Synechococcus elongatus PCC 11801: one gene and its partner. The main gene of each other region encodes a partner of the protein of the gene in region 2 in a complex. Links are inferred from orthologs where the notes say so. Each region holds a gene or a part of one and is shown on either strand. Other genes may lie near its edges. The genes, in order: DOP62_RS11700 and pabB.

Region 1 (15,825 bases), 320 kb from region 2 along the record:
CAGATCGATCGCGATGCTGTGCTGCAACTTGGACGGCAAATGATCCTGGCTAACGTCATGGAAGAGGATCCGCAAACACACTGTGTGCGTCATCAACCAACGCGCTTGGCGGCTGCTCTGATGCGTTGGTATCGCCATGCCGCGAAGTAACCTTTGTCTGACAGGGCTCTTACAGGGGATGTCTTAATTGCTCTGAGCTTCGATCTTTTCCAGTCTCTAAGCCAATGCGATTTTTCTTGCCGGATGCCACTGCTACGACTGAGTTTGGAGTCCTGTTAGGACGGAAGCTTTTGGCCAGCAGCACGCTCCTGCTGGAGGGCGACTTGGGGAGCGGTAAAACAACGCTGACCCAGGGAATTGCCCAAGGTCTAGGCATTGTGGATGCGGTGGTCAGTCCTACCTTTACGCTGGTCTGCGAGTATTCTGAGGGCCGTTTACCTCTCTATCACTTCGATCTCTATCGATTAACGACTGCGGATGTGGCGCGCCTGCTGCCCGAACTCTACTGGGAGGGGGTGGAGTTTGAGCCAGGCCTGGTGGTGATCGAGTGGCCCGATCGCCTGCCCTATCGTCCGGCTGCCTACTGGGACTTACAACTGACCCCAATGCAGGATCCCGAAGGACGCCAGCTGGTACTGACCCCAGTCGGTCAAGATGCTGAGACGGTGACGGAATTGCAAACGCAACTAGCGGCCCAGTTCACAGTAATGCCTGAAGCTGCCGAATCGTGATTTGGCTGGTGCGTTCCCACGAGAACTGCTGCGATCGCGCTAGGGCCGCAGTACTCAAACGCTGTTGTAGCCCAGGCTCCTGAGCGACAGCCTGCATGGCTGCAGCGATCGCTGCGGGTTGGGACGGATCAAAGTACAGCCCAGCATCGCCGACTACTTCTGGTAAAGAGGCGCGATCGGAGACAAGTACCGGCGTTCCGCAGGACATCGCTTCCAAAACCGTCAATCCAAAGCCTTCCCAGAGGCTGGGATGCACGAGGGCGATCGCTTGGTTGAGGATGATGGGCAGCTGCTCGCGAGGCACATAGTTTTTGAACTTCACGACTGCTGTCAGCCCTTGCGCCTCGAGCTGGGCTTGAATCACGGGCAGAAAGCGACGGTCCACAGGCCCAACAATCCAGAGCTCACAATCCAATTGCTGTTGCACCATCGCAAATGCCTCAATCAGACGCTGCAGATTCTTGTAGGGATTGAGGCGACCAACATAGACAAAATAGTTACGGCGATTGAGCCGAAGAGGTCGAAACTGCTGGCGATCGCAGGCTAAAGGCGTGATGGTCACGTGCTGGTCTGGAACGCGAAAGAAGGTTTGTAAATCCTGAGCCGTAGCGTGGGAGTTACAGAAAATATGGGTTGCTTCGTTGAGTAGTGCTGGCAAATAGTGACGGAAATAAAGTGAGGAAAAAGAATGGTTGGGAAACCGTAACGGAATAACGTCATGGACCATGATGACTTTACGAATAGATCGCCCGAGCGGCGCTTCAGGGATCGGCGAAAAGAGCAGTCGGCTGCCCAGGTTCCGATAGATTTTCCCTAACTGGGTCTGGGTCCAAATCAACCGTCGTAGGTGTCCCTGCAGTCCTTGGATTGCGGTCATGTTATCGGGGATCCGCAGGGTTGTTGCGCCATCCAAACCGTAGGGAGCCAGCAACACTGGGTGGAGCGTCCGCGCTAAGTGAGGAACGAGTTGCAGCCCATAGTGACTCAAGCCTGTAGCCTCTCGATTGAGATAGGCCAGGTTGATCAGCAACTCCGTCGAGGCTGGAATGAGACCTCCGATCGACACCGCTGTTGTGGGGTGGGAAGTTGGCATGTCACCCGCCGGAGCGCAAGAGAATTTCGACCCACCTTAGCCGATGCTGGGATCAGGGATGGCACAATGAGCCGAAATAAGAGCAGCTTGTTGGCATGCGATCTTCTACCCAGTGGTTGGGAACATTAGCGACCCTTGGCTTCCTGTTGGGGGCCATCAGCGGGGGCGTTGTTCTGCCGACTGCTGCTTTCGAACTGCCGCAGCCACCGATCGCGCAGTCTTGGCCCCTCAAGTCTGCGATCGCGGCGGCGGGACTTACCGTGATTGGCCTGCAGGTCGCGGCACGGCGCTAGTCAGCCATTAGGACTGGCGATCGCCGTCTAGAGCAGTGGCCCGATTGCAAACCCTAGCCCAATTCCCACCAGCACTACCTGCCAAGTGGGTCGTTTCCAGCGCACGAGAGCTACAAGATTACCGGCAAAGAGCAACAGGCTGAACAGCAGAATCGACAGCTGATCGCTCTGTAGAGAAGGACGGGCTAAAGGCCAAAGGGTCGCAGCGATCGCACCGAGTACGGCGGGACTGACCCCGCGCAGAAATTGCTGAATGCCTTGGTTTTGCCGCAATCGCTGTAAAAGTGGTGCGGCCAACAGAATAAACAGAAAGGAAGGCAGAAAGATCCCGAAGGTAGCCGTTGCTGCCCCGCTCAAACCTGCGACTGCAAAGCCAATGAAAGCCGCAGTTAAGACAACAGGCCCCGGGCTAAGTTGGCCGATCGCGACGCCATCGACAAATTGCTGGGCTGTCAGCCATTGCCATTGCTGCACAACTTGTTGCTGGAGCAGGGGAATAATCACCAAGCCACCCCCAAAAACGAAGGTGCCTGTTTCCAAGAAGAAGCGAAACAGCGGACCACTTCGTTCTGGCCATTGGGACCAGCCCCAGAAGTCAGTGGGGCCGATCGCAGCCGGTAAGAGGGGAAGCCAAGCAGCCTGCGATCGTTTCGCCCACAGCCAACTGATGGCTCCGGCCAAGACTAGGACGAGGAATACAGGGATGGCCTCACTCAGCGTCAGGATCAGTGCTGCGATCGCCAGACCCCAGTGCAGCGGCTCTTTTAGCACCCGTTGGCTGAGACGGAGACAGAATGCGGTAATAATCGCAGTGATTGCTGGTGCGGCACCCAGAAACAGATCTTGGACAGTAGGAACCGTTTGAAAGCGAAAGTAGGCCCAAGCCAAGGCCACCACGATCGCAAAGGCTGGTGCAATAAAGCAAACGCCGCTGACCACACCTCCCAGCCATCCCGCTCGGCGATAGCCGATGTAAATGCCCATCTGGGTCGATGCAGGTCCCGGCAGCATCTCACAGAGCGCCACCCCTTCGCTAAATTCTTCGGGCGTTAGCCACTGCCGATGTTGAACGACCGCCTCTTCCATCATCGCGAGGTGAGCTTGGGGACCCCCAAAACCCACGGTTCCCAGAGTAAGGAAGAGAGCAGCAAGTTCTAGCAGGGGTGAGCGATCGGCCATGACAGTCCAGCAGGGGGCGCTGTTGGAGGCTAAACCGATCGCGATCGCGCTGTCTGTCCCCTAGCCAACGTCGTCATGGGACGGGCGTTAGGGTGCCTGTTGAGTCAACAACACCTGCAGCTCAGGCGTAGCGATCGTGGTCGTTCCCGTAGTAGGCAAGAGGCTGGCGGGTTGGCCCCGCAGGGTTTGATCAAGGAAGGCTAAAGTCAACCCCTGGAAGAGACGATTACCAGCGGCTTGGCTAGGGCCAATTAGCTCCGGCGGCAAGTTAATCTGAAACCCCTGCGGTTGCTGGGAGTTGGGTGGTAGCACCGTGAAATGGGTGCCATTGACGGCTAAGGCCAGCCACTTTTGACGACTCCCCAGCTGTTGGAATGCAGCCACGGCCTCGGGCTTCAGTGGAGTGACCACATCACGGCTTCCGCCCCAAATTAACGTCGGGACTGTCACCTGTGCCAGACTGGCTGGCCCAAACACATCACTGGATAGGCCATCGGCTGCGACCGCTGCCACAATTCGCGGATCGCTCAGGCTATAGCTGGGTTGCGGCAGGTTGATGGCAATGCATTGGAGCAGTGTCGAGAGATTGTTGCGGAAGCGATCGAGCGGCTCACATTGTTGCCGAGCATTGACAGGGCTCAGGGGGGCACCTGCAACAGCGATTGCGCCATAGCCTCCGTAGGAATGACCGATCACCGCTGCTTTCTGGGTTTGAACCCGTGCTGCGATCGTCCGTGTTGCAGCCAGCTGATCGAGCACAAACCGAATATCCGTGGGAATGTCCAGCAGGGCTTGCGGGCCAGGTGGGCTACTGATGCCAACCAAGATGTTCTCAAATGACTGGGCACTGGTGGTCACATGCTCGGGAACAGCGACTGCGTAGCCATGGGAGGCCAGATGACGAGCTAGGTAGGCAAAGGTCTGACGACTTTCCCCCAGCCCATGGGAAATGACCACGAGGGGTAGATTCTGAGTCGTTCCGCTGGGCAGGTAGACATCGGTGGGGACGGGCCGATTGCGCTGAGGATCCTGCCAGTTCAAGGTCTGCACCTGAACTGCATTAGGGCCAGGCGACTGATAGCGCTGTTGCAGGTTGGCATCTGCTGGCTGACTACGTTGCTGAATGCGGTTTACGATCGCTTCAGTCGCCAGCAGCTGGTCATTGAGCTGCTGAAGGTAGGTCAGAAATACATTGAGGTCGAACAGCAGCGTCTCGGCTGGGAAGGACTGAATCGCGCTGAGGAACGAGAGTCCCTGGGGTGACTGTGCTGCTGTGATGATCGCCGTGGCGATCGCTGGATCTGTTAGGGAAACTGCTGGCTCAGCCCGAATTACGTTCGAGAGCCGGGTCAGGAAGATGCTGAAGGTATCGCCCCGATTGACGATTTGCTGGATCGATTGCGGCGAGATCGGGACGGGTGATGTCAGGGCTTCGCGGATGGACTGTTGAACTTCCGGTGAAACCAAAGTTAACAGTGCCCGCAGGTCGGACCCGACAGGGCGTCCTTGGGCAAAGTTATTGAGGTCATTGACCGAGATAGTGATGTCTGTACCGGCCCAACGGACCGTAATGTTTTCGGCAGCTTGTCCAGGGATTGCCGTGAGGATAGCCGCTCCGAGCCCCATCACGGTACTGAGCAGCGGTGCGAACCAAGACCGGGGCTTAAACATCGTGTAACTATCCTTGGTGGCATGGAGAAGCGGGGGCTCAGCGATCGCTAACCTGCGCAATTCAGCCTAGAGCAGCTGGTTTCCTGAACCTCTCGCTAGTTAAAAGTTAGAGTGCGCTCACTGGAATTCAAGCGATTCGCAAGAAAATCGTGACATTCTCAGCTGCAGCAATCGCCTTGCCGTTAGCGCTTCAGCATCAGGTAGTAGAGTGCACCGGGACCGTTGACAGCACCGGCACGGGCTTTGGCAATTGCCCCCGTGCCCCAAAAGACATCGACTCGACCATAGCCACGAATCGCGCTGCCTGTATCTTGATCGAGGACATAGCGATAAGAAAGCCCAGCCCGATCGCCCGCCAAGGGTGCTTTGATCAGGGCCAAAGCTGCTGGGGGAAAAAGCGTCTTATCCGTGGCGATTGAGCGGCCAGGCGTCAGCGGCTGGCTGAGGCTGCCTGTTGCAGCTGCCCCTGCGGTTGGCTTGAAGAAGACAAAGCGATCGTTGCGAGGCAGGTAGTCACTGAGGCGATCGGGATTGGCAGTGAACCAATCAATTAGCTTGCCGAGGGTCAGGCTTTCGGCGCTAAAGATTCTATCCCGCACGAGTTCTTGACCAATGCTGCGGTAGGGGTGCTGGGTCGCACCGGCGTAGCCGATCGTGAATTCACGCCCGTTGGTTAACTGCAGGCGGGCCGAGCCTTGGACATGGACGAGGAAAGCAGAGAGGCGATCGCTGAGCCAGACGAGTTCTGTACCCGCCAAGGGACTGCGAGCGCCCAATAGACCATCCTCCCCTTCGATTTGCCGCCGCGTCAGGTGGGGCTGCGGCCAGCGATCGAGGTCAACTGGCCGCCGGTAGAGGGGATAGCGATAGGTGGCGGTGCGGGTCAAGCTAGCGGGATAGACCGCTTCGTAGTAAGCCGTGAAATCAACGCGCTGGTTTTCGTCTAGGCCAGGGGATTGCCAGAGTTGAAACTCTCTGCGGATGGCGGTTTCAAACGCTGCCGCATTGCGACTGGTCTGGAGCAGTTGCCGAAAGCGCTGCAAACTACGCTGCACCCAGCGGCGATCGGGTTGGTTCGCCGGACGATCGCGGTAGGCTTTCTCAGCTGCAGGGGTGGACAACCAAGCCAGGCTGCGGTCAATCGCAGTAATCATGGCCTGGCGATCGCGAGCCGTTTGCCAGAGCCCTGTGTCTTGACCTACCGGCCACTGCGCACTGAGACGGAGTCCTGAGTCGGTGACTGTTGCCGCGGGTGCGGGCTGTGTGACCGCCGGTTGTATCCAGCGATCGCCGCCGAGGACACCCAAGAGTATGAGCCCCAGTAGTACTTGCGATCGCATGTCTCGACCTTCGCGTCAGAAATCGCCGTTAGTCTAGCAAGCAGGTTGCCTGGGTTTGAGTCGATCGCCCATTGCCTGCTTCGACCGCTTCGCGAGACAGTGGACAGCGGATCACAGGTCAATCACTGCCATGGGTACAGCACCGGGAATCATTGGACGGGTTTTGGCCCCGGCGATTAAGCTCTGGCTGCATAGCCAAGCCACGATCGCACAGCTGGATCTCCAGATTGGCGGCGGCAGTCGTCAATTGCTCGGGGGAACGATTCCCGATGTCGCGATCGCAGCCCAAGGCATTGTCTACCAAGGACTCTGTCTGGAGCGGATGTCCTTACTGGGTTCCGAGATTCGCGTCAATTTGCCCCAGATGGTGCGCGGACAGGCCTTTCAACTGCTCCAAGAAATTCGCATCCAAGCAGAAGTCCAACTGCTGGAATCCAACTTCAATGACTCGCTGGCATCCGAACTGTGGCAGCAAGCGCTTTGGCAAATTCTGGGCGATTGTTGGCAACAGCTAGGTCTATCGCTTGAACAGCTTGCAACCCAGCTCCAGTTTCGACTTCGCCCCGATCGCCTGCATTTACAATTCGCCCCAGAAACAGAACTGTCCCTGAGCCTCGACCTCGCCGATCCGCAGACCCTGCGCCTGCATAGCCCGCAGTGGCAGTCAGCCAGCCAGCCCGCACCCGATTTGCAGTGGTTGGAGTCCTATGCGATTGCCTTGGGGGAGGATGTGGCGATCGCCAGTCTGGTGATCAGCGAAGGTCAAGTCGATCTGACCGGTGAGTTTCGGGTTCTCCCCACCGTGGCCTAGCGCAACAGCGGCAAGAGCAGCGTCACAAAGTAGTACATCATCGGCGCGGTAAAGATGTAGCTATCGGTGCGATCGAGGATCCCGCCATGACCGGGAATGATTTGACCCGAATCTTTGACACCGGCATCCCGTTTCATCATCGATTCGGTTAAGTCGCCCAGCAGGCTGCAGCCACCGATGATCAGGCCCAGTCCCAAGCCCGTCAGCAAGGGGTAGGGCCAAGCCAACGAGAAAGCGCCGATCGTGGCGACAGTCATGCTGCCAAGCAAACCAGAGATGGCTCCCTCCACAGTTTTCTTGGGGCTCACCTGCGTCAGCTTGGTGCGTCCCCACCAACGCCCCATGAAATAGGCACCGATATCAGCTGCCCAAATGCAGAGGAACGCCAAGAGGAGCAGCGCCAACCCCGGTGGCAATTGGTTGAACGGTAGCCAGCGATCGGGCCAGAAGCCCCCGAGCGGCAGGTTACTGCTGGCAGCCGCTCCGAGCGATCGCAGTCGCACCCAGTAGCTGGGCAAATAGCCGGTGTAGAACAAACCCAGAATCGAAGCGGCAATATCGGCAATGCTGGAGGGTTTGGGCTTAAATTGCAGCCAAGCACAGATCAGAATGGCCGTTACCGGTAGGATCGCGTCGGTGAGTGCAGGATTCAGATTAGCGACAATCAGCAGCAGCTGGCTGACAACCAAGGTTGTACGTGCCGCTGGCATCATGCCCTTCAGGCGAACCAGCTGAAAATATTCTTCGAGGCCAAGGTAGACCATGATCCCGAGGCCACAGGTGAAATACCAGCCGCCCAAGGTCAGCAATCCCAGAGCGATCGCGATCGCCACCGTGCCACTGAGAATGCGGGTCCAAGGCATGAGGAGAAATAGTCCGCCAATTGTTTACTGTGGCACAAGGACTGATGACTGTTTCAAAATTGCGGCAGAGAGATTCAGAACCAACCGGTATGTTGCTGAGACCGGATCCATCAGGCTGGGCGAGAGTCTGATCTTCTGATCTCGACCTGCACCGTTCCATTGCGAATGGAAAAGAGCGCGATCGCTCTCCTTCAATCCCACCGTGCAAGGAAAGCACCGCAGTAGAATGGGCATCTTGACCCTTTCGCGCTGCTCTGCTGCATGGCCCCAGCCAAGCTTTCTCCTGCTGATAAGCAAGCGTTGATCGAGCGCTTTCGCAAAACCACCGATCCGATCGCCGCTTTGGCCGAACAGTTTGGGGTCAGCGTCAGCACGGTGTCGCGGATTTTGCGGGGCAGTTTTCCGCCCAAAGAATACGAGCAGTTGCGCGAGCGCCGCAGCAAGTCTGCGGAGAGTCCAGCAGAGGCTCCCGACGCTGAAACAGTCGCCCCAGCAGCTGTCAGCCTGTCTGAAGCAACACCTGTTGGTGCAGCAGCCGTCACAAGCGAGCCAGACGAAGAAACTGCAGCTGAGACCGCACCGACAACAGAGTCAGAGGCAACGAGCGCTGGCCGTCGTCGCCGTCGCCGTTCAACAGCAGCGACTACTGCCGAGACTGGCGCGAGTGAGGAAACTGACAATCCCCAACTCGCTGAGGTCAGCACCCCAAGCCCAGAATCAGCCGACTCCGTAACCGTCACCACGGCGGCTGAGCCAGCACCGACCCCTACTGACTTGCCAACGCCAACAACCGATCGCCCGCGCCCCATTCTCAAAACAGCGGCTGCCGATACGGCCAACCCATCGGTAGCATCCACCGAGCTGCCAGATGAAGATGAAGATGAACTGGTCGAGACTGCCAGTACCCCCGCCATCGATTTGGAATTGACGGCCGACGACCTGCGAGGTGGCGGCGCTGCAATCGAGGATGCGGATGAATTTGGGGAAGATGACAGCGAGGAAGATGAACTCGCTTTTGATGAGGAAGAGTTAGGAGCAGAAGGCGAAAGCGATCGCACGGAAGCACCTGCCACCTTAGAACTATTGCCCTTGGGCATCGCCCCCTTGCCGCGTACCAGCTATGTCGTTGTCGATCGCACAGCGGATTTAGTGACTTGTTCGCTGACAACACTGACTGAATTGGGAACCGTCGAAGCGGATCAGGCTGAAGCACAAGCCTTGCCACTGTTTGACAACCCCCGCACAGCGAAACGCTTTTGCAAGCGCAATCAACGAGTGATTAAACTGCCCGATAGTCAGGTCCTGCTCAAGACAACCCGCTGGCTACAAGCCAAGGGCATCCATTGCTTGTTGATTGATGGTCAAGTTTATTCCCTGGACTGATCAGTTCAGTCCGTTGGAAGAACTCTCAAAAGTTGTGATTAGTAATGCATGGGCCATCGATGTTTCTTTGGCTAACTTTGGCATTTGAGAACTCTAGCCAGTTATGAAATATCGAACCAATTAAATCTTCACCACCCCTTGAATTCCCCATGAGGAATCGATCTTCTAGCTATTTTTTAGCGACACCTGAATTGAGCACAACGGCAATGATTCACGATGAGTGGTTCATTTGTAATTGAGATTCGCAGTGCCAGAGCGATCGCAAGATCAAGCCTCGGTCATTTGCTTTTATGCTGGGGAAGACTGCTGTTTGAATGCTTCTCCTAGGATTTTCAATGCCGCGATTTGCCCTGCTCAGTGTTTCCGACAAAACGGGTCTCGTTGACTTTGCCCGTCAACTGGTCGATCGCTTTCAGTTTCAGATCGTCAGTAGTGGCGGCACTGCTAGGCAACTCCTGGAAGCCGGAATCCCCGTAACAAAAGTGGCTGAGCATACGGGCTCACCCGAGATTTTGGGGGGTCGCGTCAAAACCCTGCATCCCCGCATCCACGGGGGGATTTTGGCACGTCGCGATCGCGAAGATGATCAAGCCGATCTCGCAGCGAACAACATCCAGCCATTTGATTTGGTCGTCGTCAATCTCTATCCCTTTGAGGCGACGATCGCTCGTCCCGAGGTGACGTTGGCGGATGCAATCGAGCAAATTGATATTGGTGGCCCAGCAATGGTGCGAGCCTCGGCCAAAAACCATGCCCATTTGACCATCCTCACCAATCCCAGCCAGTACGAGCCCTATTTGACGGCCTTGGCAGACGGAGAGGGCCAGATTCCCTTGACCTTCCGCCAGCAGTGCGCCCTAGCAGCGTTCCAACATACAGCGGCTTATGATGCCGCGATCGCAACCTATTTAGCTGAGCAATTTGAGGCCGAGAGCGATCGCCTGCAGTTGAATGCTCAACCCGTTCAGGTCTTGCGCTACGGCGAGAATCCGCATCAGTCTGCCACTTGGTATCAAGCAGGAGCCACCGCTAGTGGTTGGACGGCAGCGCAGCAATTGCAAGGCAAAGAGCTGAGCTATAACAACTTGGTTGATTTAGAAGCGGCGCGCCAAATCATCGCTGAATTTCCGACCGAAGGGCCAGCTGCCGCAGCGATCCTCAAGCACAACAACCCCTGTGGGGTTGCGATTGCCAGCGATCTCAGCGACGCCTACCGCAAAGCGTTTGAAGCGGATGCAGTCTCCGCTTTTGGTGGCATTGTTGCCCTCAACCGAGCGATCGACGTTGCGACAGCAGAAACGTTGACGGGAACGTTTCTGGAATGCATCGTTGCGCCAGCTGTGGAGCCGGAAGCAGCGGCAATCTTGGCAACGAAGAAAAACCTGCGGGTGCTCACCCTGGGGGATTTCAACAGCGGTCCCCAACAGACCGTGCGATCGATCGCGGGCGGTTTTTTGGTTCAGGACAGTGACGATCACTTGGAAACAATCGCGGGTTGGCAAGTCGTCACTGAACAGCAACCCAGCGAAGCCGACTGGCAGGAACTGCTGTTTGCGTGGAAAGTGGTCAAACACGTCAAATCCAATGCGATCGCCGTCACCGCCAATGGCGTGACCTTGGGCATTGGGGCGGGTCAGATGAATCGGGTCGGTTCCGTCAAAATTGCCCTTGAGCAAGCTGGCGATCGCGCCCAAGGTGCCATCTTGGCCAGCGATGGTTTCTTCCCCTTTGATGACAGTGTTCGGACGGCAGCGGCAGCCGGAATTCGCGCGATCGTGCAACCCGGCGGCAGCCTGCGCGATGCGGATTCGATTGCAGCGGCCAATGAACTCGGCCTCGTGATGGTCTTCACTGGCACACGTCACTTCCTCCACTAAGGTTGACTCACTGCTGTTCTCCCGCAGGACTTTGCCATGCCCGATTCCCTTGTGCTGTCCGCCACAATGCAGACCGCGTTGCACACAGCGGAGCAGTTGTTATGGGATCGGGCTTTGGTGCGTTACCGCGATCAGTGGGCGGGGGCGATCGCGGCGCTGCCTGAGGATCAGGAGCTAGCCGCAGCCAACTATCGCGAAATCTTCATTCGCGACAACGTACCGGTGATGCTTTATCTGCTGTTGCAGGGCAAAACCGACGTTGTTCGCGATTTCCTGCAACTGTCGCTCTCCCTCCAGAGCCAAGCCCTGCAAACCTACGGCATTCTGCCAACCAGCTTTGTCTGCGAAGCAACTCACTGTGTCGCCGACTATGGTCAGCGGGCGATCGGACGGGTGGTCTCTGCCGACCCCAGCCTCTGGTGGCCGGTGTTGCTGCAAGCTTATCGGCGTGCTTCCCAAGATGATGCCTTTGTGCAAAGTTCAACGGTTCAGCAAGGGCTGCAACGGCTGCTGGCCTTCCTGTTACGTCCCGTTTTCAACCAAAATCCGCTGTTGGAGGTTCCCGATGGTGCCTTCATGGTCGATCGCCCCTTAGATGTAGCAGGCGCACCTTTGGAAATTCAAGTCCTGCTCTATGTAGCGCTACGGGCTTGCGGCCAGTTGCTGCAGTACACCGAAGCCGCCAACGCCGCCCATGTCCAGGCGCGCCGCCTGCGGCAGTATATTTGCTGGCACTTCTGGGTGACACCCCAACGGTTACGGCGCTGGCAGCAGTGGCCCACCGAAGAATTTGGCGATCGCAGCCATAATCCCTATAACATCCAGCCGATCGCCATTCCCGATTGGGTGGAACCTTGGCTCGGTGAGTCGGGCGGCTACCTGCTGGGCAATATGCGAGCTGGTCGTCCGGATTTCCGCTTCTTCAGTCTCGGCAATTTGCTGGCGATCATTTTTGATGCACTACCGCTCAATCAACAGGGAGCAATTCTGCGGTTGATTTTGCAGAATGAAGCCCAAATTTTGGGTCAAGTGCCACTGCGACTCTGCTATCCGGCTCTCACCGGATCGGCTTGGAAAATCCTGACGGGCTGCGATCCCAAAAATCAGCCTTGGTCTTATCACAATGGCGGGAGTTGGCCGTCACTGCTCTGGTATCTCAGCGCGGCTGTTTTGCACTACCAACAGCGTGGCGGCGATCGCGAACTCTGCGAGATCTGGCTAGAGAAGCTGCAGCATTACCATGCACAACAGTGTCAGCAGCTCCCCCAAGACGAGTGGCCCGAATACTACGAAGGCAAGGAATCAGTGCAAATTGCAGAGCGCGCCTGCCGCTATCAAACTTGGACTTTCACGGGACTTCTGCTCAATCAAGCGCTCCTCAGCCAGCCCAAAGGGATTCAACTGCTGAGTCTGCGGGGCTTACCCTAAGATTTGTGAAGACCTTTGTGGCCGAGTAGACAGCAGCCTGTCCTAGCTCGGCGAGGAGAACACGCCATGTCAGACGAACTCAAGTTTTATCTCAATTTTGGCCATCCACTGCTGATGTGGATCTTGCTGGGGGTGAGCCTCTACGCGGGCTATCTCGGCTTCCAAGTGCGCCAACTGCGATCGGCGACTGGGGAAGAGAAGAAGAAGCTGATCCAAGCCAAAGTCAATCAAAAGCACTTCCAGTTCGGCTCCCTCGTCTTGGCCTTGATGGTACTGGGCACCGTTGGCGGTATGGCAGTCACTTACATCAACAATGGCAAGCTGTTTGTCGGTCCCCACTTGCTGGCGGGCTTGGGTATGGCGGCCTTGATTGCTGTCTCGGCAGCACTGTCACCCTTGATGCAAAAAGGCAGTGATTGGGCGCGTGGCACGCACATCGCCCTCAATACCGTGATTGTCGGTCTGTTCGCCTGGCAAGCCGTCACGGGCATGGATATTGTTCAGCGCATCATCGCTCGTCACTAGGACGAAGCAGGCATCGCGATCGCGGTGCCCTCCGATACAAAAACAGTCCTACTCATCGGTGGGACTGTTTTTTGATGCCTGTGTGGCTGAATCTTGACTGCAAACAACCGGTTAGAGAACGATAATTCGCGATCCGGTTTTCGGTAGGCTGGCCTTCTGGAGCGTGACGGTAGTGCCGGGACGTTGAACGGGTGTTCCCTGCATCAGCTCCAAGAACGGTTGGAGCGGCCCCAAGTCGCAGTTCTCTTTGCTAGCTGCACTGGTGCGGTACTGAGTCGGAATAATCAGGCGTGGTTTGAGGACCTCGATCGCCGCCTTCGCCTCTTCGGGGTTGTAGCTCTTGGGGCTACCGCCGACGGGAATTAAAAGGACGTCAGGGCTCCCCAACAGAATTTGATTCTCGACGCTGAGCGGTGCAGCCGCGCCCCCCAAGTGCAGAATCGAGAGCCCTGCTTGGGACCAGCCCCAGGCGACATTGTTGCCAAAGCGTCGTCCACCAATGCGATCGTGGGGCAGCTTCACGCCTTGAATCTGCAACGACCCCAGTCGATAGACCCCAGCTTCAAACAAAACGCGGGGATTGCCAGTAATTGCTTCGGCATAGCCTTCATCCAGCAAGCGGCTACTGATCAGCACAATGCCCGCTGACTGTCGCGGCAGGGGTAGCCCTGCTGTGCAGCCCCCTGGTTTAAACGGATTGACGACAATGGCCGGTAGTCCTCCGCCTGTAAAGCGGAAGCAGCTATGACCAAAGGCTTGGATTTGCAGAGAACCGGCTTGAGCCTGGGCGACTTGGGGCAGAGTCGTGGCGATCGCCCCCAAACTTCCCCAGCCCGCTACTTGCAAAAACTGACGACGCTTCACAAATTCACACCCGCCACAGACACGGCTAAGAGCCTAGCATTCAGGAGACGGCACTTTGGCTAAAAAGTTCGCCAAGATCACCTTGCCGGACTGGGTCAGCACGCTTTCTGGATGAAATTGCACGCCTTCAATGTGGGGATATTGACGATGCCGCACGCCCATGATTGTGCCGTCCTCTACCCAAGCCGTGACTTCCAGTTCAGAGGGGCAACTCGCGCGGTCAATCACCAAGCTGTGATAGCGCGTGGCCGTCAGAGGGTTGTCCAGCCCTTGAAACACCCCCTCATTGGTGTGCAGCACCGGTGAAGTTTTACCGTGCATCAGCTCAGGCGCAGAGACAATCTGACCACCGTAGACTTGCCCAATACTTTGATGGCCAAGGCAGACGCCCAAAATTGGGGTGGTTGGCCCAAACTCTGCGATCGCAGCCATCGATACACCCGCATCTTCCGGGCGGCCAGGGCCAGGTGAAATCACGATCGCATCCGGTTTCAGGGCTGCAATTCCGGCGAGGTCGATCTGGTCGTTGCGATGCACCACAATTTCTTGGGCGATCGCGTAGTCGCTGGCCAGTTCGCCAAGATACTGGACGAGGTTATAGGTAAAGCTGTCGTAGTTATCGATGACGAGCAGCACGGCCAGAGTCCGAAATTAACAATCTTTTCCAGCGTACGATCTGCGGCTTCAATCCGGTCAGCGCTCACCAGAGAAGACTAAGGCGGAGCCAGAGTGGTGGAAGAATCAACGTGGCTGCCACCAATACTGCTGCGATCGCAGCAATCAACACCGCCCCTGCTGAGCAATCCTTGGCAATGCGAGCCAGCTCGTGATAGCGCTGCTCAACGGTCAGATCCACCACGGATTCGAGCGCTGTATTCAGCAATTCCATGACCAGCACCGCCGCGACCGTTAGCGTCACGATCGCGCGATCGGTGGCACTCAGCCCCAAACCGAACGAGAGGCCGACGGCGATCGCCCCTAGCACGACATGGATGCGGAAGTTGCGCTGGGTCTGAAAGGCATAGTTCACGCCTAACCCCGCATAGCGGAAGCTACTGAGTAAGTTGGGAGCAATCCGCCAAGCATAGCCGCGATTTCGGGCAAGATTGGCCTCCATCCGGCTTGAAGGGGTTTGGGTTTCAGGCATGTTGGCCTCCAATGGCAGCCACTGCGCACAGTGTACGGGGGATTATCACGTTGCGTTCAACGCTGAGGACTCAGAATGCCCACCTGATTGAGCCAATGATCCTGCTGCGCCAGCATTGCTTCCAGTTGCTCATCATCAGGATGGTCCCAGCCCAGAAGATGGAGTAGCCCGTGAGCTGCCAGCCAAGCAAGCTCGGTTTCCAGGGGATGACCAAGGGCTTGGCGCTGAGCTGTGGGAACGGAAATGATCACGTCGCCGAGATAGAGTGGCTCCTCTGGCTCCAACCCCAGGGGGATCGCATCTTCTAGGGCTGCAAAGGCCAAAACATCTGTGGGCTTATCCTGCTGCCGATAGTCGCGGTTGAGCTGCTGAATTTCCCCATCATCGACAAAACGCAAGCAGGCTTCGTAGGCTGGCGCTTGCCAATCGGTCGGCAAACTGGGTTGGATATCCGTTAGCCAGCGATCGAACCAGTCTTGCCAGGGCAACTCTGGCAAGCGATCGCTACAGACGATTTGGATAGTCAGATCAAGCAAAGCCACGTCAGCGAGTCAGGTAAGCCAAACCCACCAGCAGCCCCAGTAGGCCGACTGTGGTCAAGCCAAAGTGAAAGAGGGACT
Region 2 (15,893 bases):
ATTAGTGGGCTTTTTCATCTTGGTAATGCGAGGCTTATTGCAATGACATCAGCGCAAGCAACCAATTCATCCGCTCGCTTTCGTCCAGCCTCTGACTTCCCTCGCTCGATCGCCGGCATGGAGCAGGTGAAGGCTGAAGCAATCTACGCAGAGCTTCGCGACTGCCTCGTCTTCTCTAACCGTAGCCGTGGCCAACTCAACCGACGTAATCAGGAATACAAGAACAAAGCAATGCAGCTGCAATCAGATGTGCAGCGCCTTCGTTCTCTGATTCAGAAGCTAGAAGTTGATAAGATTCAGCTCGAAGCCAGCAAGCAGCAAGTCATTACCGAGCTTCAGGCAGAATTCGCCACAGTCTCCCAACATCTTGATGAGTTATCGAGTGCTTTCGATGAGATTCAAGATTTTGAGGAAATGCTCAAGACTCCTTTGGGATTGATGGCGAATCCCAGTCGTTTCATCCAGTTCTTACGCAAGATTGCCTCAATTGTGAGGTTTTGGCGGCAACCTGACCCAGCGCAACCCACGCTCGCAGACACAGAACAAGATCGGCGCGATCGTCCACAAATGTACGAAGGTCCTGCAGAAAACGGTCGGGCGCTTCTCGATCGCTAGGATCTAGGCATGGGTAAAGCAAAACTCCAGCGACTGCTGGGACAACTTGAGTCGGTGCAACTCGCCGATCGCCAGAATGCAGCGACCATCTACACCGCAGCAACGCTGGCCGTTCAAAAGCTGGAAGAACAGACTGCCACTACTCAACCAGTTGCTGCACTACCCGAAGCAGCACCAACTGATTTGTCGACCTTCAAGCAACAGTTTGCCAACCATCGTGCTTGCCGACAGTGGCTGAAAATGCAGGGCGTTCACTTCACCAAAACACCGAGCTGGAAAGATCTCTACCAAGGCTGGCGCTACTGGCTAGCAATTCAGCCTGCACTCGCTGCAACCCTGACAAGCCATCCTCTTCCATCCTCAGCTCGCTTTGAGATTACACCTCAACTCGCTCGACAGCAGCCAGAGTGACGATGAGTGAGCACCAGCTCCACGAATTTTGCTGCAAGGAAAATGCTGCTCACTTCATCTTCTCTCTGAAATAGAAGGCTCCAGAAAAACGAAAAAGCTCCTCTCCACAGTGGAGAAGAGCTGGGGGAGCTAGCGATGCAGCTAAGAGCCTAGTAAGCGTCTTGCAGCTCGTAGAAATCGGGCGAGATATAGTCTTTGCGCAAGGGCCAACCCACCCAGTCCTCGGGCATCAAAATCCGCTTGAGATTGGGGTGTCCCTCAAACTCAATGCCGTACATGTCGTAGGTTTCGCGTTCTTGCCAGTCAGCCCCTTTCCAGATCCAATAGACCGACGGAACTTTCGGATCATTACGGGGCAAGAAGACTTTCACCCGTACTTCCTGCGGTTGGCTGGCGTTATCACTGACTTTCGTCAGGTGATAAAAGCTGACCAAGTCCTGACCGGGACCCTGATCATAGCCGCCTTGGCACTGAAGGTAGTTAAACCCATAGGCAAACAGGGCAGCTGCGATCGGTAGTAACACCGCGCGATCGACTTGGACGATCTCAACCCCGAGGTGATCACGCTCCAAGGCCGTGTTATCAAAGCCGTTTTCACTCAACCAACGAGAGACCGGGCCAGCTTCAACAACCGCTGTTTCTGGCGTTGGCGTCAACTCTTCAGCCACGATCGCGACCCTCCTTCTCAGTCACCGGCAGTTGCGGGGCAACTGCAGCGCCAGCCGCAGCTGGCAACGGACCGGCTTGGCGAGCCGCTGTCCGCCAATATTCCCCAGTCAGCAATGGCGCAGTCGGCTTCATCTGATGGGTGGTGCTGTAGTAGCGATGGGTCTGCAGCAGTTTGCCGCGCTCTTGAATTGAGTCGTTGGCAACCTTCTTCCGGAGCTTCACGATCGCATCAATAATCGCCTCAGGGCGGGGCGGGCAACCGGGGATGTAGACATCGACGGGCAGCAGCTTGTCGACACCGCGCACCGTAGTGGTGGAGTCGGCGCTAAACATACCGCCCGTGATCGTGCAGGCACCCATGGCGATCACGTATTTGGGTTCAGGCATTTGCTCGTAGAGCCGTACCAGCGCCGGTGCCATTTTCATGGTCACGGTGCCAGCGGTGATCAGCAGGTCTGCCTGACGGGGGCTACAACGGGGGACCAAGCCAAAGCGATCGAAGTCGAAGCGGGAGCCAATCAGCGCCGCAAACTCAATGAAACAGCAAGCCGTCCCATACATCAGCGGCCACAGGCTCGACAGACGCGCCCAGTTGTACAGGTCATCCAGCGTCGTCAGAATAACGTTTTCTGACAGACCTTGAGTGACTTCGGGAGGGGCAGCCGGATTGCGAATCTCGGCAGGGTTTGTCAGGACCATTCCAAGGCTCCTTTGCGCCATGCATAGGCTAGACCAACAACGAGGATCGTGATGAAGATCAACGCCTCGACAAATGCCAGTAACCCCAGCCGATTAAAGGCGACGGCCCAGGGATAGAGGAAGACGGTTTCTACATCGAAGATCACAAAGACGAGCGCAAACATGTAGTAGCGCACGTTGAATTGGATCCAAGCCCCTCCAATTGGCTCCATCCCCGACTCGTAGGTCGTCCGTCGCTCCGGTCCTCGGCGACCTGGTCGCAACAAGCGCGAAGCGGTCAGCGAGAGGATGGGAACCAGTGAGCTAATGAGCAGAAAGCCAAGCAAATATTCGTAGCCGCTGAGGACAAACACGCCAAACTCCAGGCTGCAGTCGCTGTTCTATTCTGCCATTGCCGTAAATCGGCTCCGCAGAAATGCCTACTCTACTGTAGCGATCGCTGTCCCTCGGCTCATGCCTGCAAGGATTGCGATCGCCAATGTTCTTCCTCGATCACGGCTAAGGGGCTTCCGGCGATTGGCTTATGATCGCCTTTAGTTCTGCGCGATCGCTTGCCAAGATCCTATGGATACACCTGAAGCTTCTACCCCGCCGGCCAACACTGCGCCTGATCCGGTAGAAGAGGGCACCCCCGAGGCAGCTACCGAAACGTCGGAGACGAAGCCACTCATCCTGCTCGACCGCCACGAGTGTCGGTCCTGTGGCTATATCTACGAGCCCAGTGAAGGAGAGCCTCGCCGTCAAATCGCTGCAGGGACTGTATTTGAAGACGTGCCTGCCAACTGGCGTTGTCCAATTTGTGGTAGCCCTCGGAGTCAGTTCCGCAACATCGGTCCCAAGGGTGTGCCCTCTGGTTTCAGTGAGAACTTGGGCTATGGCCTTGGCGTCAATACCCTGACTCCAGGCCAGAAAAACCTGCTCATCTTCGGTGCGCTTGGTCTTGCCGTTCTCTTCTTCCTCAGTCTGTACGGTCTGAACTAAATCGTTTAATCATCTCTTCGAGTCTTCGCACCATGTCATCGCTCCTGTCTCGATCGCGTATCGGCTGGTTGCTCAGCTTTTTGCTGCTGCCGCTGCTACTTTGGCTCCCAACTCCTGCTTGGGCAGCAGAGGCCACAACTAGCCCCTGGCAAGTGATCGACCTCGGCACTGAAAAAACCATCCTGGACATCGCTTTCACCAACAACAAACAGCACGGTTGGCTGGTGGGCACCGATCTTGCCCTCTATGAAACGCAGGATGGCGGACAAAGTTGGAGCGAACGCGCCCTCGATTTGGGTGAAGTCTATCGTCTGAACTCAATCAGCTTTAAAGGCGATGAAGGGTGGGTCGTGGGCCAGCCCTCGTTAATGCTGCACACCACCGATGGTGGCAAAAACTGGTCGCGCATTCCCCTCAGTGAGAAATTGCCAGGTTCTCCCCTGCTAATCACTGCATTGGGCAAAGGTGAAGCAGAACTAGCCACCGATGTTGCCGCCATTTACCGCAGTCGTGACGGCGGCAAGAGCTGGCAAGCACAGGTCGCAGATGCCGCCGGTGTTGCTCGATCGATCAGTCGGAGTCGCGATGGACGCTATCTCGCAGTCTCAGCTCGGGGCAATTTTTACTCGACTTGGAAACCGGGCGATGCAGCTTGGACTCCACACCAACGCACCTCATCTCGCCGCCTACAATTGATGGGCTTTGGGCCTGACAACCGTACTTGGCTGATTGCCCGCGGCGGTCGCCTTCAGTTCTCGAAGACCAGCCAAATCAGCAACTGGGAAGAGATGCTAGAAGAGGGTGATGCTTGGGGGCCCGCGGTCGAGCCAGAACGTAATGCCGGCTGGGGCTTCCTTGATTTGGCCTACCGTTCCAAGCAAGAAATTTGGCTATCTGGGGGCAGTGGCACCCTGTTGGTTAGCGAGGACGGAGGGGAACACTGGCAACGCGATCGCGCGATCGCCAAACTGCCTAGCAACCTCTACACCATCAAGTTTTTTGCCCCGAATCAAGGTTTTGTCCTTGGTCAGCGCGGGTTGCTACTGCGATATGCACCAGAGGCTGCAGCCTAGGGCATAAATTTGGGCGTGCTCCGATAAGATAAGGGTTGTCCGAAATCCTCTGAGGAGCACGTCTATGGCAGGCGGATCTACCGGCGAGCGTCCGTTTACCGACATCATTACCAGCATCCGCTACTGGGTGATTCACAGCATCACGATTCCAGCGCTGTTTATCGCTGGATGGCTGTTTGTCAGCACTGGCCTTGCCTATGATGCCTTCGGTACGCCGCGCCCGAACGAGTATTTCACCCAAGATCGGACGGAAGTGCCGATCGTGTCTGATCGCTACAGTGCGAAACAGCAAGTGGAACGTTTCTCGGCTAAATAGTTCTTTTTAGGTTGGCCTGAATCATGACCAGTAACAACTCCAACCAGCCAATCACCTATCCGATTTTCACGGTGCGTTGGCTGTCTGTGCACGCCCTGGGCGTTCCCAGTGTGTTCTTCTTGGGCGCAATTGCGGCCATGCAATTCATTCAACGCTAAGGACTTGCTGTCATGCCTACGCGCTCGACTAACCCCAACAAGCAGCCGGTTGAACTAAACCGGACTTCACTGTTCTTGGGTTTGCTGCTTGTTTTTGTCCTGGGGATTCTTTTCTCCAGCTACTTCTTTAACTAGCTAGCACTGGCATCGTTTGCGATCGCCCAAGCCTAGGCTCAGCCGATCGCTCTTGTTACTGACTCGAGGAGATTAAAACTGTGGCTGGTGGTGGACGTATTCCCCTCTGGATCGTTGCAACGGTGGCAGGCACTGGGGTGCTCGTCGTTGTAGGTCTCTTTTTCTATGGCGCTTATGCCGGTCTAGGCTCGTCGCTCTAAACCTAGACAACAATTGTCGAAAGCCCGAGCTAGCTCGGGCTTTTTATTTTGGCGATTTAGGACTTCTAGTTCAGTACAAAACTTGATATGGACAAAGCCACTAATATTGCTAGCTCTTGATAGGCGCTGTGAAGATGAAAGTATCAGATTGAAATGGCTACTTCAAAGCCGCGATCGCCACAATCTAGTAACCAGGTGAGTTCCACGAGTATCGAGTTTAGACAGCGGTATGCTTCAGGTGGTTCTATCCTCGTAGCATTAAGGCCACATCCTTAGCAAAGTATGTCAAGATTAAATCTGCACCAGCTCGTTTCATACTGGTCAGAGTCTCTAGCACCACAGTCTTTTCATTAATCCAGCCCTGTTGGGCTGCAGCTTTGATCATTGCGTACTCACCACTGACATTGTAGGCAGCGATCGGTAAGTTGGTCGCTTGCTTGATTTGGTGAATAATATCCAAATAAGAGAGTGCAGGCTTGACCATCACGATATCAGCTCCTTCTAAGACATCCAGCTCCACTTCTTTCATCGCTTCTCGAGCGTTAGCAGCATCCATTTGATAGGTTTTCTTATCACCAAACTTGGGTGCTGAATCGAGTGCATCTCGAAAAGGACCGTAGTAAGCAGAAGCATATTTCGCAGAATAAGCGAGAATTCCAACGTGAATCCAACCTGCGGAATCTAGTGCTTGACGAATTGCAGCCACACGGCCATCCATCATGTCAGAAGGAGCAACGAAATCTGCACCTGCTTCAGCCTGAACTAAAGCCTGCTTAACAAGCACAGCAACAGTTTCGTCATTGAGAATTTTATGATTTTGAACAATGCCGTCATGTCCCTCACTACTGTAGGGATCGAGCGCAACATCAGTAATTACAACCATTTCAGGAATAGCCTGCTTAATTGCTCTCACTGCTCGTGGGACCAAACCATCAGGGTTATAACTCTCCGTCCCAAAATTATCTTTTTGAGATTCAGGAATTACAGGGAAAAGAGCAACAGCTGGAATTCCTAATTCGCCCGCCTGCTTGACTTCACTGATTAAGAGATCAAGGGAGTAGCGAAAACAGCCCGGCATAGAAGGAACTTCCTCCTTTTGCCCTTGTCCGTCCATCAGGAAAAGTGGGTAGATTAAATCCTCAATTCGCAGGATAGTCTCCTGAACCATGCGGCGCACATTTGCTGTCTTGCGCAAGCGACGTGGACGGGAAATGCCAACGGGAAGAGAAGATACACGGGTGGCAGGCGCAGCACTACTGTCGCTACCGAATGACACTAGAGATGCAGAGACCGGATTAGATGGAGATCCCATTTTAGAATGAAAATGATTATCAATTTAATAATAACAAGAGACTGCGCTACACTCTCTGAAAGAGCGATATTTCGACTATTTACGCAAGACAGTTATTCAGTTTTTGGATGAGTTCTAGAGAGTTAAATTGTCGTCCTATTAAAACAAGCTGATTCCCCAGCAAACGTTTTGAAGGAAATCGATCAACTGAAAATCGTTGGCCACTGAGTTGGAAGATATAAGTTTCTGGCTGATCTTGAAAGTAAAGTAAGCCTTTTGCCCGACAGATAGACTCTGGCAGGTCGAAATTGAGGAAATATTCAAATTTTTTCAGATTAAAAGGTCTCTGACTTTGAAACGGGAAGACCATAAAATTATCTGCAAACAATTGCTGACTTGCAAGGATCTTGAGTTCTTGAATCTCATGTGACTCGCGTTTAGGGGTTAATTCAAGATCCAGAATTAGTGAGAGTGGAATATCTCCAAAACTACAATCATGAATTCTTATTCGATCTTTGATAGATCGAATTGCATCTTCAACTTTTTTACATTTTTTCGCATCAATTAAATCAGTTTTTGTTAGTAAGATTTGGTCAGCATACTGAATCTGATTAAGTGCGGCTTGGCTCCTGTAATGAGTAACATCGAAGCTACTGCTATCAACCAAAGTCAGTATTGCATCAAGTCGAGTCAATGACTTAAGTTCTGTTCCTAGAAAAGTTAGTAATAGTGGAATTGGATCAGCAATCCCTGTAGTCTCAATAACGAGATAATCAACACGTTCAGGACGTTCTAAAATCTCATAGACTGTCTCAACCAATGATTCATTAGCAGTACAGCATAGACACCCATTACTTAGTTCAAGAACATCTTCATCTACTGAGACCAAGAGTTGATGATCGATATTAAGACTCCCAAAATCATTGACGATTGCAGCAATTTTTTGCCCTTTAGCGTTCAGTAGAAGTTTTTGCAGCAGTGTAGTCTTTCCACTACCAAGAAATCCTGTGATCAAAGTGACAGGCAAACCTTGTTTTGGGAATTCAGGAATTATAAGTTCACTGAAATTAGTGGCTCTGAACATTCTTAGAAATCTTGCTAATCTGGAATTAGAAAGAGATAAAGCTAGGCTAATTGAAGGATCTATCGGAAACTTGGATTATGACGAATTAAGCTGAGAAATTCTTCACGCGTGCGTACATCTTCCGCAAATGCACCTCGCATCGCACTACTCACGGTCCAAGATCCGGGCTTTTGAACCCCACGCATGACCATGCACATATGAGTTGCCTCAATCACCACAGCTACCCCGCGCGGCTTGAGTAAACCTTCGATCGCATCTGCAATTTGAGCAGTTAATCGTTCTTGAACTTGGAGGCGGCGTGCATACATTTCGCATATACGAGCTACTTTGGAAAGTCCAATCACGCGCTCATTGGGCAGATAAGCAACATGTGCTTTTCCAAGAATCGGTAGAATGTGATGTTCACAAGAACTAAATAAGTCAATGTCGCGGACTAATACCATTTCATCTGTCTTCTCGTGAAAAATCGCACCATTGAGAAGTTCATCAATTGAAGTCTGATAGCCAGCAGTCAAAAACTTTAGTGCTGTGACAACTCGCTTGGGAGTATCTCGCAGTCCTTCTCGATCTGGATCTTCGCCCAAGCCAATGAGTAACGTCCGAACTGCCTGACGCATCTCTTCATCAGAGACAGATGGTTGTTGATTGGTGGTCGGTGAGATTGATAAGGTCATAATTTCCTCAGGAAACAGTTGACAAAAATCTTTAGACAAGGCTAGAGATTGAGGGGCTCACGGATAAGTATTTGGTCTAGCTGGTGATGAATTATGTTTGGATCTAAGTTCCGACCGATGAAGACTAATTGTGTTTTTTGTTCTCCAGGCCACGTGTCATCTTCCATCGTGATACGCGTACCACTCAACTGAAAAAGATAACGCTGATAACTTTCTTTGAGCCAGAGCCAGCCTTTTGCGCGATAAACTTGACGAGGCATCTGTTGATCAATCCACAATTGGAAGTCTCGGATTCGAAATGGAGCAGTGCGTTCATAGGTTACTGCCTGAAACCCATCGTTGAGTTCTGAGTGCGAGTGATGTTCATGATGATTGATCTGTAATTCTTCCATCAGGCTTTCAAAGCGATCGCCTGCTAAATGCGGATTAAATAGCAAAGAGAGTGGAATCACAGAATTTTGACATTTGAGAATACGAGGCTCTCGCTTCAGCTGTCTGATTTTGCTTTCAATCATGAGAACCTGTTCTTCCTCAACCAAATCAGTTTTATTGATCATTAAAAGATCACCATAAACAATCTGCTTTTGAGCAACCTCACTCTCTTCTAAAGCATTTAAAAAATTCTCCGCATCAATCAGTGTTAAAATCGTCTCAAGCTGACATCGATCGCGCAAGTTAGTCCCTAAAATTGTCAGAATAATAGGCAGTGGATCAGCAACACCACTAGCCTCAATGACTAATAAATTAATTGTCTCTTCTCGCTCAATCAGTTCTTGGATGCTGCTGACAAGACTACCATTAATAGAGCAGCAAATACAACCATTACTGAGTTGAATGAGGTTCTGATCTACTTGCACCAAAAGTTGACTGTCAATATCGAGATCGCCCAACTCATTCATCAATACAGCAATTTTTTGATCTTGATAGTTTTTCAAGAGATAGTTAAGCAGTGTTGTTTTTCCACTTCCCAGAAAACCTGTCAGGATCAAGATAGGTATTTTTTCCTGCGGTCGTACTTTAGACTGAAGTTTCATAGCAAGCCTGAATAATCTGCATCTGAATCTTGTGAAAGATCAGTAGAAAACCATTTGTACGCGAAGGAGTTAGAGAGAGATTTAAGCCTGTCTCCTGAATAAAACTAGGCTCAAGGCGGAGAATCATTTGAGGTGCACATCCCTCGAAGCCTCGACTCAAAAGAGCCAGTAAACCCTGCACAACAAATGCATCACTCCAGCCTTGAATGCTGACTTGTTGGTCGAAAACTGAACTTTTTACATAAACCTGTGTGTTGCAGCCGAACACCTTCCGCTCAGGCGTGCGGTCTTGCACTGGAAGCAGCGACAGCTTTTCGCTCAGTTGAACTAGCAGCTTGAGCTTTTGGCGTGGATCAGGCGCTTGACCGATGTGCTGCAACAGGGCAAGCAGAGGCGCTGGAGGTGACATCAGAGCCGCAATCAATGAACCAGACGCATCATAGCAGAATGATAATCATTTTCAAAAACCTTTCCACAGCATTGTGATTAGCACTCCAACTCCGTGACGCCCTGTTGCAGTTGCCAGTCCTGTACTGCCTTGCAGTTCGCTGCTGATGTTGAACCCAACCGTTCACTCCAAACTTGTTGGGGCTCATCAGCTCTACAGATAAAAGAAAAGAACTTCTAAAAAGTCTGCTGCTGTGCTGATTCGCCCATGCTCTCTCTCACAAGCGCTGCTTGATCTGTTTTCTGCGATCTCTGGCTGCACAGCACACTTGGCTGCCCCTGTTTGCGATCGCGAGCTGCGTGCGGGGAAGACTCAGTGTCACTCAGTCCAACTATGTCACCATAAAAAACGGCTACTGACCCTTCGCTGCTATGACTTCTGTTTGGGCTCGCTGCACAAAATTGCTCAAGGTTTTCCTCTGCACCGGGATCGCGATTGTCGGTCTTGTTTTACCCAGCGCCCCAGCTTGGGCGACGGGTGCGGTGGACTTGCCTTTGGTACCTGCTGGCAGTCGCACCTGGATTGTTGATGAAGCCCAATCCTTGAGCCGAATTAATGAAGGTCAACTCTCGGGTGAACTCCAGCCGTTAGCTGAGAAAACTGGGATCGAAGTCCGGTTTGTGACCCTGCGTCGCTTGGACTATGGCGAAACCATCGATAGTTTTGTGAGCCAACTGTTTCAGCGCTGGTATCCCTCAGCAGAGCAGCAGTCTAATCAGGTGCTGATCGCTCTCGACACGATCACTAACACGATTGGTATTCAGGTTGGTGAAGCAGCAGCGGAACAACTAACCCCAGCGATTGCCAGCAGTGTGATTGATGAAACGATGCAGTTGCCGATTCGTCAGGGCAACAAATATAACCAAGCGATTCTGGATGCCAGCGATCGCCTCGTGGCGGTGCTCTCCGGTGAACCAGATCCGGGTCCACCCGTTGTGATTGATACCACCCGCGTCGAAGGCACCTTCGCCAGCGCCGAAGAGACAGAAGAAAGTCGTGGCAACTCAACCGTGGTTGTGATTGTCTTACTGGTGTTGGCTACGGTGATTCCGATGGCGACTTACTACTGGTACGTGCGCTGACGATGACAGGACTAAAACCTTGGTTGACTTCCGCACAGCGCAGCAAGCTAGATGGCAGCGACGATGCGTTGTTCTATGAACAGCCACGGTTTGTCACCCATGTTGATGATGCGTTTCTGAAGCGATTGACCCAGCTCTACCGCGATCGCCTCAAGTCAGGCAGTCGAGTCTTGGACTTGATGAGTAGCTGGGTCTCGCATTTGCCCGAGGACATGCAGTTTGAGACGGTAGTGGGCCATGGACTCAATGCCCAAGAGCTGGCACGCAATCCTCGATTCGATCGCTGGTTTGTCCAAAACCTCAATCAGCAGCCCAGCATTCCCGAGCCGGATGCCAGTTTTGATGCGGTCTTGATCGCAGTTTCCATCCAGTACCTGCAGTATCCCGAGCGGGTACTTGCCGAGGTGCGACGCGTGTTACGTCCAGGCGGACAGCTGATCATCAGCTTTTCCAATCGTCTCTTTTACTCCAAGGCGATCGCGGCTTGGCGCGATGGTAGCGAAGCCCAACGGTTGGCCTTGGTGCAGGAGTACATCCGCCAAACGGCGGGTTTCAGCAAACCCGAAGTGATTGCAGAGGTCAACTCTCCCTTGGGCTGGCAGCAGTGGTTGGGACTGGGACAAGACCCGTTCTACGCAGTACTGGCAACGGCGGTCTGAGGGATCAGCTGCGATCGCTGCCATTGGATTTCAATTCTGTAGCGATCGCTCCGAATCCATTGAACGGGGCTCCCCGCCACCCGTTAGACTCGGGAAAAGATAACGCTCAACGGTTTTCTCATGTCTGGCAAGTCGGCCAAGCAAGACAATCTGCCCGAACCCGATCCAGCTTTTGGCTGGAGCGCCTATGCAGAGCGAATTAATGGACGCTTTGCCATGGTTGGGTTCGTGGCATTGTTGCTGCTGGAATTTTTCACCCATCAAGATTTGATCACTTGGCTTGGTCTGCGACCCTAAGCCCATGTCAGCCGTGATCGCTAGCACTACTGCCACCCTCCCGATCGTTGAAACTTTTCACTCAGTTCAAGGCGAAGGTGCTTGGATGGGGTGCAGTGCTTTTTTCATTCGACTCGCGGGCTGTGATGTCGGCTGTCCGTGGTGCGATACCAAACAGTCTTGGCCACGCGATCGCCATCCCGAAGTCGCGATCGCAGATTTGGTGCAAGCCGCGATCGCAGCACAGCCGCAGTTTGTGGTGGTCACCGGCGGGGAACCGCTGTTGCATGACCTGACAGAGCTCACCAATGCCCTGCGATCACAAGGGCTGCGTTGCCACTTGGAAACCTCAGGCAGTGCTCCCCCCAGTGGCCAATTCGACTGGGTAACGCTGTCACCCAAGCCTTTCAAACCAGTGGTAGCCACGAATTACAACTGGGCTAATGAACTCAAGGTGGTCATTCAGACGGAAGCGGACTTAGCTTTTGCGGAGCAGCAGGCGATCGCGGTACCTGAAACAACGCTGAAGCTGCTGCAACCTGAGTGGAACAGCCCCGAAAGCCGCGATCGCGTCGTCAATTACGTGCGGCAACATCCCCGCTGGCGCGTCAGTTTGCAGACGCACAAGTTTTTAGGAGTGCGCTGATGGCTAAGGCTGTGGTTTTGCTATCGGGTGGGCTGGATTCTGCCACGGCTGCTGCCCAGGCGATGGCTGACGGGTACGAAGCGATCGCTCTCTCCTTTCGCTATGGTCAGCGCCATGTGCGGGAACTGGAAGCAGCGCGATCGGTGGCGGCTGCATTGGGGATCACTCAGCACTTTTTTGTCGATGTCAACATTGCCCAGTGGGGTGGCTCTTCACTGACAGATGCGGCAGAACCGCTGCCGGAGTCCGGTGTCGTTGCAGGTGAAATTCCCTCCACCTACGTGCCCGGTCGCAATACGGTCTTCATTGCCTTGGCCCTATCTTTGGCCGAGGCGCAGCAGGCGAGTGTCATCTATCTCGGCATCAATGCGGTGGATTACAGTGGCTATCCCGACTGTCGTCCTGACTATCTGGCCGCCTTTCAGCAACTGGCAACACTCTCGTCCAAAGTCGGCATTGAAGGTCAAGCCCCGCAACTCGTCGCTCCGCTGATCCACGATCACAAAGTCGATATCGTGCGGCGGGCTGTGGCACTGGGTGTGCCGATTCCGGCGACTTGGTCTTGCTATGCCGGTGGTGCTGAAGCCTGTGGTCGCTGTGATTCCTGCCGGATCCGCGATCGCGCCCTGATTGAAGCGGGTTACCCCGAGTGGGCAACGGAAATCGGTCGATCGCTGATTAGCCTCCAGTCATGACCGCAATCGGCAGTCGAGTGGTGCAACCTTTGGTGCGCGAGATCGCTTGGTGCGATCCGCAGCAAGCATTTTCTCCTTTTGCCCAAGATCGTCACGCTGTTTTGCTCGACCTAGGAGAACCGGCAACACCCGAAAGCCGCTATGCCTATCTCTGTCTATCGCCCTATGCCACTCAGCAGGGCGATAGCCTTGAAGTTACGGCTGATCCTTTTCAAGCCTTGGCGACAGCACTGGCTGCCGTGGAGTGGCAAGCGGATCCCAATCCCGATCTCCCTCCATTTCAGGGCGGCATCTGCGGTTTTTTAGCCTATGAGTGCGGCGCTTGGCTGGAGCGACTCCCGACACCGAAACCTGTCGAGCCAGTCCTGCCGCTTTGGTCTTTTGGCCTCTATGACTTGGTGGTCGCCTGCGATCGCCAGCAGCAACGCACGTGGGTATTCTCCTCAGGCCTGCCGCTGCAGGATCCCCGCGATCGCCAGCAGCGGGCTGAACAACGACTGCAATGGGTCTGCGATCGCCTCGTCTCAGCCCCGCCTTTGACACCGCCTGATTGGCAGCTCCAGAGTTCTTGGCAAGCTCTGCAAACCCAGGCTGACTTTTGCCAAGCTGTCGATCGCGTCCAACGCCACATTCGTGCCGGCGATATCTTTCAAGCCAACCTGACTACGGCTTTTCGCGCCCAGTTACCGACGGATTTGAGCCCTTGGCAGCTGTATCGACGGCTCTATCAGCTCAGCCCTGAACCCTTTTCGGCCTACTTTGCCGGTGGTGATTTTCAGTTGCTCTCGGTGTCGCCCGAGCGCTTTCTTCGTCTCGATCGCGATGGATGGGTGGAAACGCGCCCGATCAAGGGAACGCGTCCCCGCAGCGCAGATCCTGCTCGCGATCGCCAGTGGGCAGCAGACTTGCAGGCTAGCGAGAAGGATCGAGCAGAAAATGTGATGATCGTTGACTTGCTGCGCAACGATCTGGGTCGCGTTTGCCGTCCTCACTCCATTCAGGTACCTCAACTCTGCCAACTGGAAAGCTATGAGCATGTCCATCACCTCACCTCACAGGTGATTGGTCAGCTGCGATCGGGCTTGACGGCGGTGGATTTGTTGCAGGCCACCTTTCCGGGTGGATCGATTACGGGCGCCCCCAAAATCCGCTCGATGGAGATCATCCATGATCTTGAGCCAATTCCCCGCCAAGCCTACTGTGGCAGCCTCTTTTGGCTCGGCTTCGATGGCAGCCTAGATGCCAGCATTCTGATTCGGACGCTGCAACTCAGCCAAGGGCAAGTCCTTGCTCAAGCTGGCTGCGGCATCGTTGCCGACTCTGATCCGCTGGAGGAATACGCTGAGATGCAAGTCAAGGTCCAACCCTTACTGCGATCGCTGCAACCCAGATGATTGGCTACTGCAACGGCGAGTGGATCCCGACAAAAGACCTGACGATCGCCGTCAGCGATCGCGGTTTTAGCTTGGGCGATGGGCTATTCGAGACCTTGCTGGTCTGGCAAGGGCGGGTTTGTCTGGCTGAGCAACATTGGCAGCGCCTGACGAATAGTGCCCAGCAGCTAAGGTTTCCTCTGCTACCGGATGCAAGCCTTGACCTACTGCAAGCCACAGTCGATCGCAATCAGCTCGAGACGGGAGCTCTACGGGTGACCCTGACCCGCGGCTGTGGGCAGCGCGGCTTACAATCGCCGGATCCGCTACAGCCATTGCTGGTGATTGTGCCGAGCCTGAGTCAACCGCAGTTCCAGCCGCTGCGCCTAGTGACGGCTCAAACCGTTCGCCGTTGCCCTGAGTCAATTCTGTCGCGCTTCAAAACCCTCAGCTATCTGGAAAATGTTTTGGCGCGTCAGGAGGCTGAACAGCAGCAAGCGGATGAAGCCCTGTTGCTGACCCCGAGCGATCGCCTCAGCGAAGCGGCAGCAGCCAATGTCTTTGTCCGCCTGAACGATCATTGGTGGACTCCGCCCCTCAGCGATGGGGCCTTGCCCGGAATTGTGCGACAGCGCTTGCTCGCAACCGGCTGGGCACAGGAAGCTTCGATCGCTTGGTCACAACGAGATCAGATTAATGCGATCGCCCTCAGCAATAGCCTCAGTTTTCGCCCCGTCAGCCACTGGGATGGTCGGGCGCTAAAGACTGATTTAGAGGACTGGCGATCGCGCTTTGAACACCTGCAACGCTAATCACTGCGATCGATTTACAAACTAGCCTCCTGCTTCTGCTCTATTTGCCAATGAGGGCAGAATTGGCAGATAACATGCGTTGCTTTCTGAGGAGACTGGGAACGACAGAAAGGTTTGCTGCCGTGATCAGAGTCGTCTTAGCAACCCACAAGACTTTTCGCGTCTCTGAAAACTTCAGGTCATCACCTCGATTAAGGTGTCCTAATTGACTTGACGATGGCTCTACCTTGCAATCGCGCAGGGGAAACGAGTGGCTCAAGGGTTGCTGTAAAATGGGCAAGCCGTTGCGATCGTTTCGACGTTGAGCCAGTCCATCGACCTCGATATTCCTAAGCTCGATCGCATTGACGAGCTCGCTCAGGAGCTAGCTGCCATTCAGCAAACCAGCTCCAAGCGTGTAGCAATTCTCGGTTCTCGCCACGTTCCGATCACGCATCAACACCTGATCGAAATGATGAGCTACGCCCTTGTGTTGGCGGGCAATCGCTTGATGACCTCGGGGGCGCAGGGAACGAATGCAGCGGTCATCCGAGGCGCGATGCGAGCTGATCCCAACCTGCTG

What was found.
Region 1: the proteins of pabB (region 2) and DOP62_RS11700 are in contact, whole or in part, in a solved structure (PDB 8RP0), measured with the Escherichia coli proteins. The link is inferred for Synechococcus elongatus PCC 11801 from one-to-one orthologs.

The regions. Positions count from the first base shown.
Region 1 is NZ_CP030139.2:2,325,671-2,341,495, forward strand. Bases 12,894-15,825 are described here. They hold DOP62_RS11700 (anthranilate synthase component II), read right to left. Parts: upstream 14,695-15,825; coding sequence 14,092-14,694; downstream 12,894-14,091. Other genes in these bases: DOP62_RS11690 (DUF4079 domain-containing protein), read left to right, coding at 12,894-13,194; DOP62_RS11695 (MBL fold metallo-hydrolase), read right to left, coding at 13,306-14,058; DOP62_RS11705 (diacylglycerol kinase family protein), read right to left, coding at 14,759-15,205; ybeY (rRNA maturation RNase YbeY), read right to left, coding at 15,262-15,747; DOP62_RS11715 (DUF3285 domain-containing protein), read right to left, coding at 15,749-15,825. Also shown: DOP62_RS11630 (gluconeogenesis factor YvcK family protein), read left to right, coding at 1-150; tRNA (adenosine(37)-N6)-threonylcarbamoyltransferase complex ATPase subunit type 1 TsaE, read left to right, coding at 225-731; DOP62_RS11640 (glycosyltransferase family 4 protein), read right to left, coding at 700-1,824; DOP62_RS11645 (hypothetical protein), read left to right, coding at 1,920-2,117; chrA (chromate efflux transporter), read right to left, coding at 2,145-3,296; DOP62_RS11655 (alpha/beta hydrolase), read right to left, coding at 3,384-4,967; mltA (murein transglycosylase A), read right to left, coding at 5,150-6,307; DOP62_RS11665 (LmeA family phospholipid-binding protein), read left to right, coding at 6,438-7,118; DOP62_RS11670 (phosphatidate cytidylyltransferase), read right to left, coding at 7,115-7,981; DOP62_RS11675 (hypothetical protein), read left to right, coding at 8,243-9,364; purH (bifunctional phosphoribosylaminoimidazolecarboxamide formyltransferase/IMP cyclohydrolase), read left to right, coding at 9,700-11,241; DOP62_RS11685 (glycoside hydrolase 100 family protein), read left to right, coding at 11,278-12,669; more of DOP62_RS11690, read left to right, coding at 12,736-12,893. UniProt on the Escherichia coli protein: Part of a heterodimeric complex that catalyzes the two-step biosynthesis of 4-amino-4-deoxychorismate (ADC), a precursor of p-aminobenzoate (PABA) and tetrahydrofolate.
Region 2 is NZ_CP030139.2:2,654,549-2,670,441, reverse strand. What follows is about bases 12,342-15,341. They hold pabB (aminodeoxychorismate synthase component I), read left to right. Parts: upstream 12,342-13,142; coding sequence 13,143-14,540; downstream 14,541-15,341. Other genes in these bases: DOP62_RS13245 (aminotransferase class IV), read left to right, coding at 14,537-15,331; queC (7-cyano-7-deazaguanine synthase QueC), read left to right, coding at 12,451-13,146; DOP62_RS13260 (7-carboxy-7-deazaguanine synthase QueE), read left to right, coding at 12,342-12,451. In the rest of the region: DOP62_RS13355 (hypothetical protein), read left to right, coding at 43-615; DOP62_RS13350 (hypothetical protein), read left to right, coding at 625-1,026; DOP62_RS13345 (NAD(P)H-quinone oxidoreductase subunit J), read right to left, coding at 1,176-1,694; DOP62_RS13340 (NADH dehydrogenase subunit K), read right to left, coding at 1,687-2,394; ndhC (NADH-quinone oxidoreductase subunit A), read right to left, coding at 2,385-2,747; DOP62_RS13330 (rubredoxin), read left to right, coding at 2,959-3,375; DOP62_RS13325 (photosynthesis system II assembly factor Ycf48), read left to right, coding at 3,408-4,448; psbE (cytochrome b559 subunit alpha), read left to right, coding at 4,513-4,764; psbF (cytochrome b559 subunit beta), read left to right, coding at 4,788-4,922; DOP62_RS13310 (photosystem II reaction center protein L), read left to right, coding at 4,935-5,057; DOP62_RS13305 (photosystem II reaction center protein J), read left to right, coding at 5,138-5,257; hemB (porphobilinogen synthase), read right to left, coding at 5,502-6,470; DOP62_RS13295 (CobW family GTP-binding protein), read right to left, coding at 6,649-7,632; GTP cyclohydrolase I FolE, read right to left, coding at 7,692-8,306; DOP62_RS13285 (CobW family GTP-binding protein), read right to left, coding at 8,348-9,340; DOP62_RS13280 (SufE family protein), read right to left, coding at 9,324-9,749; and 5 more genes. UniProt on the Escherichia coli protein: Part of a heterodimeric complex that catalyzes the two-step biosynthesis of 4-amino-4-deoxychorismate (ADC), a precursor of p-aminobenzoate (PABA) and tetrahydrofolate.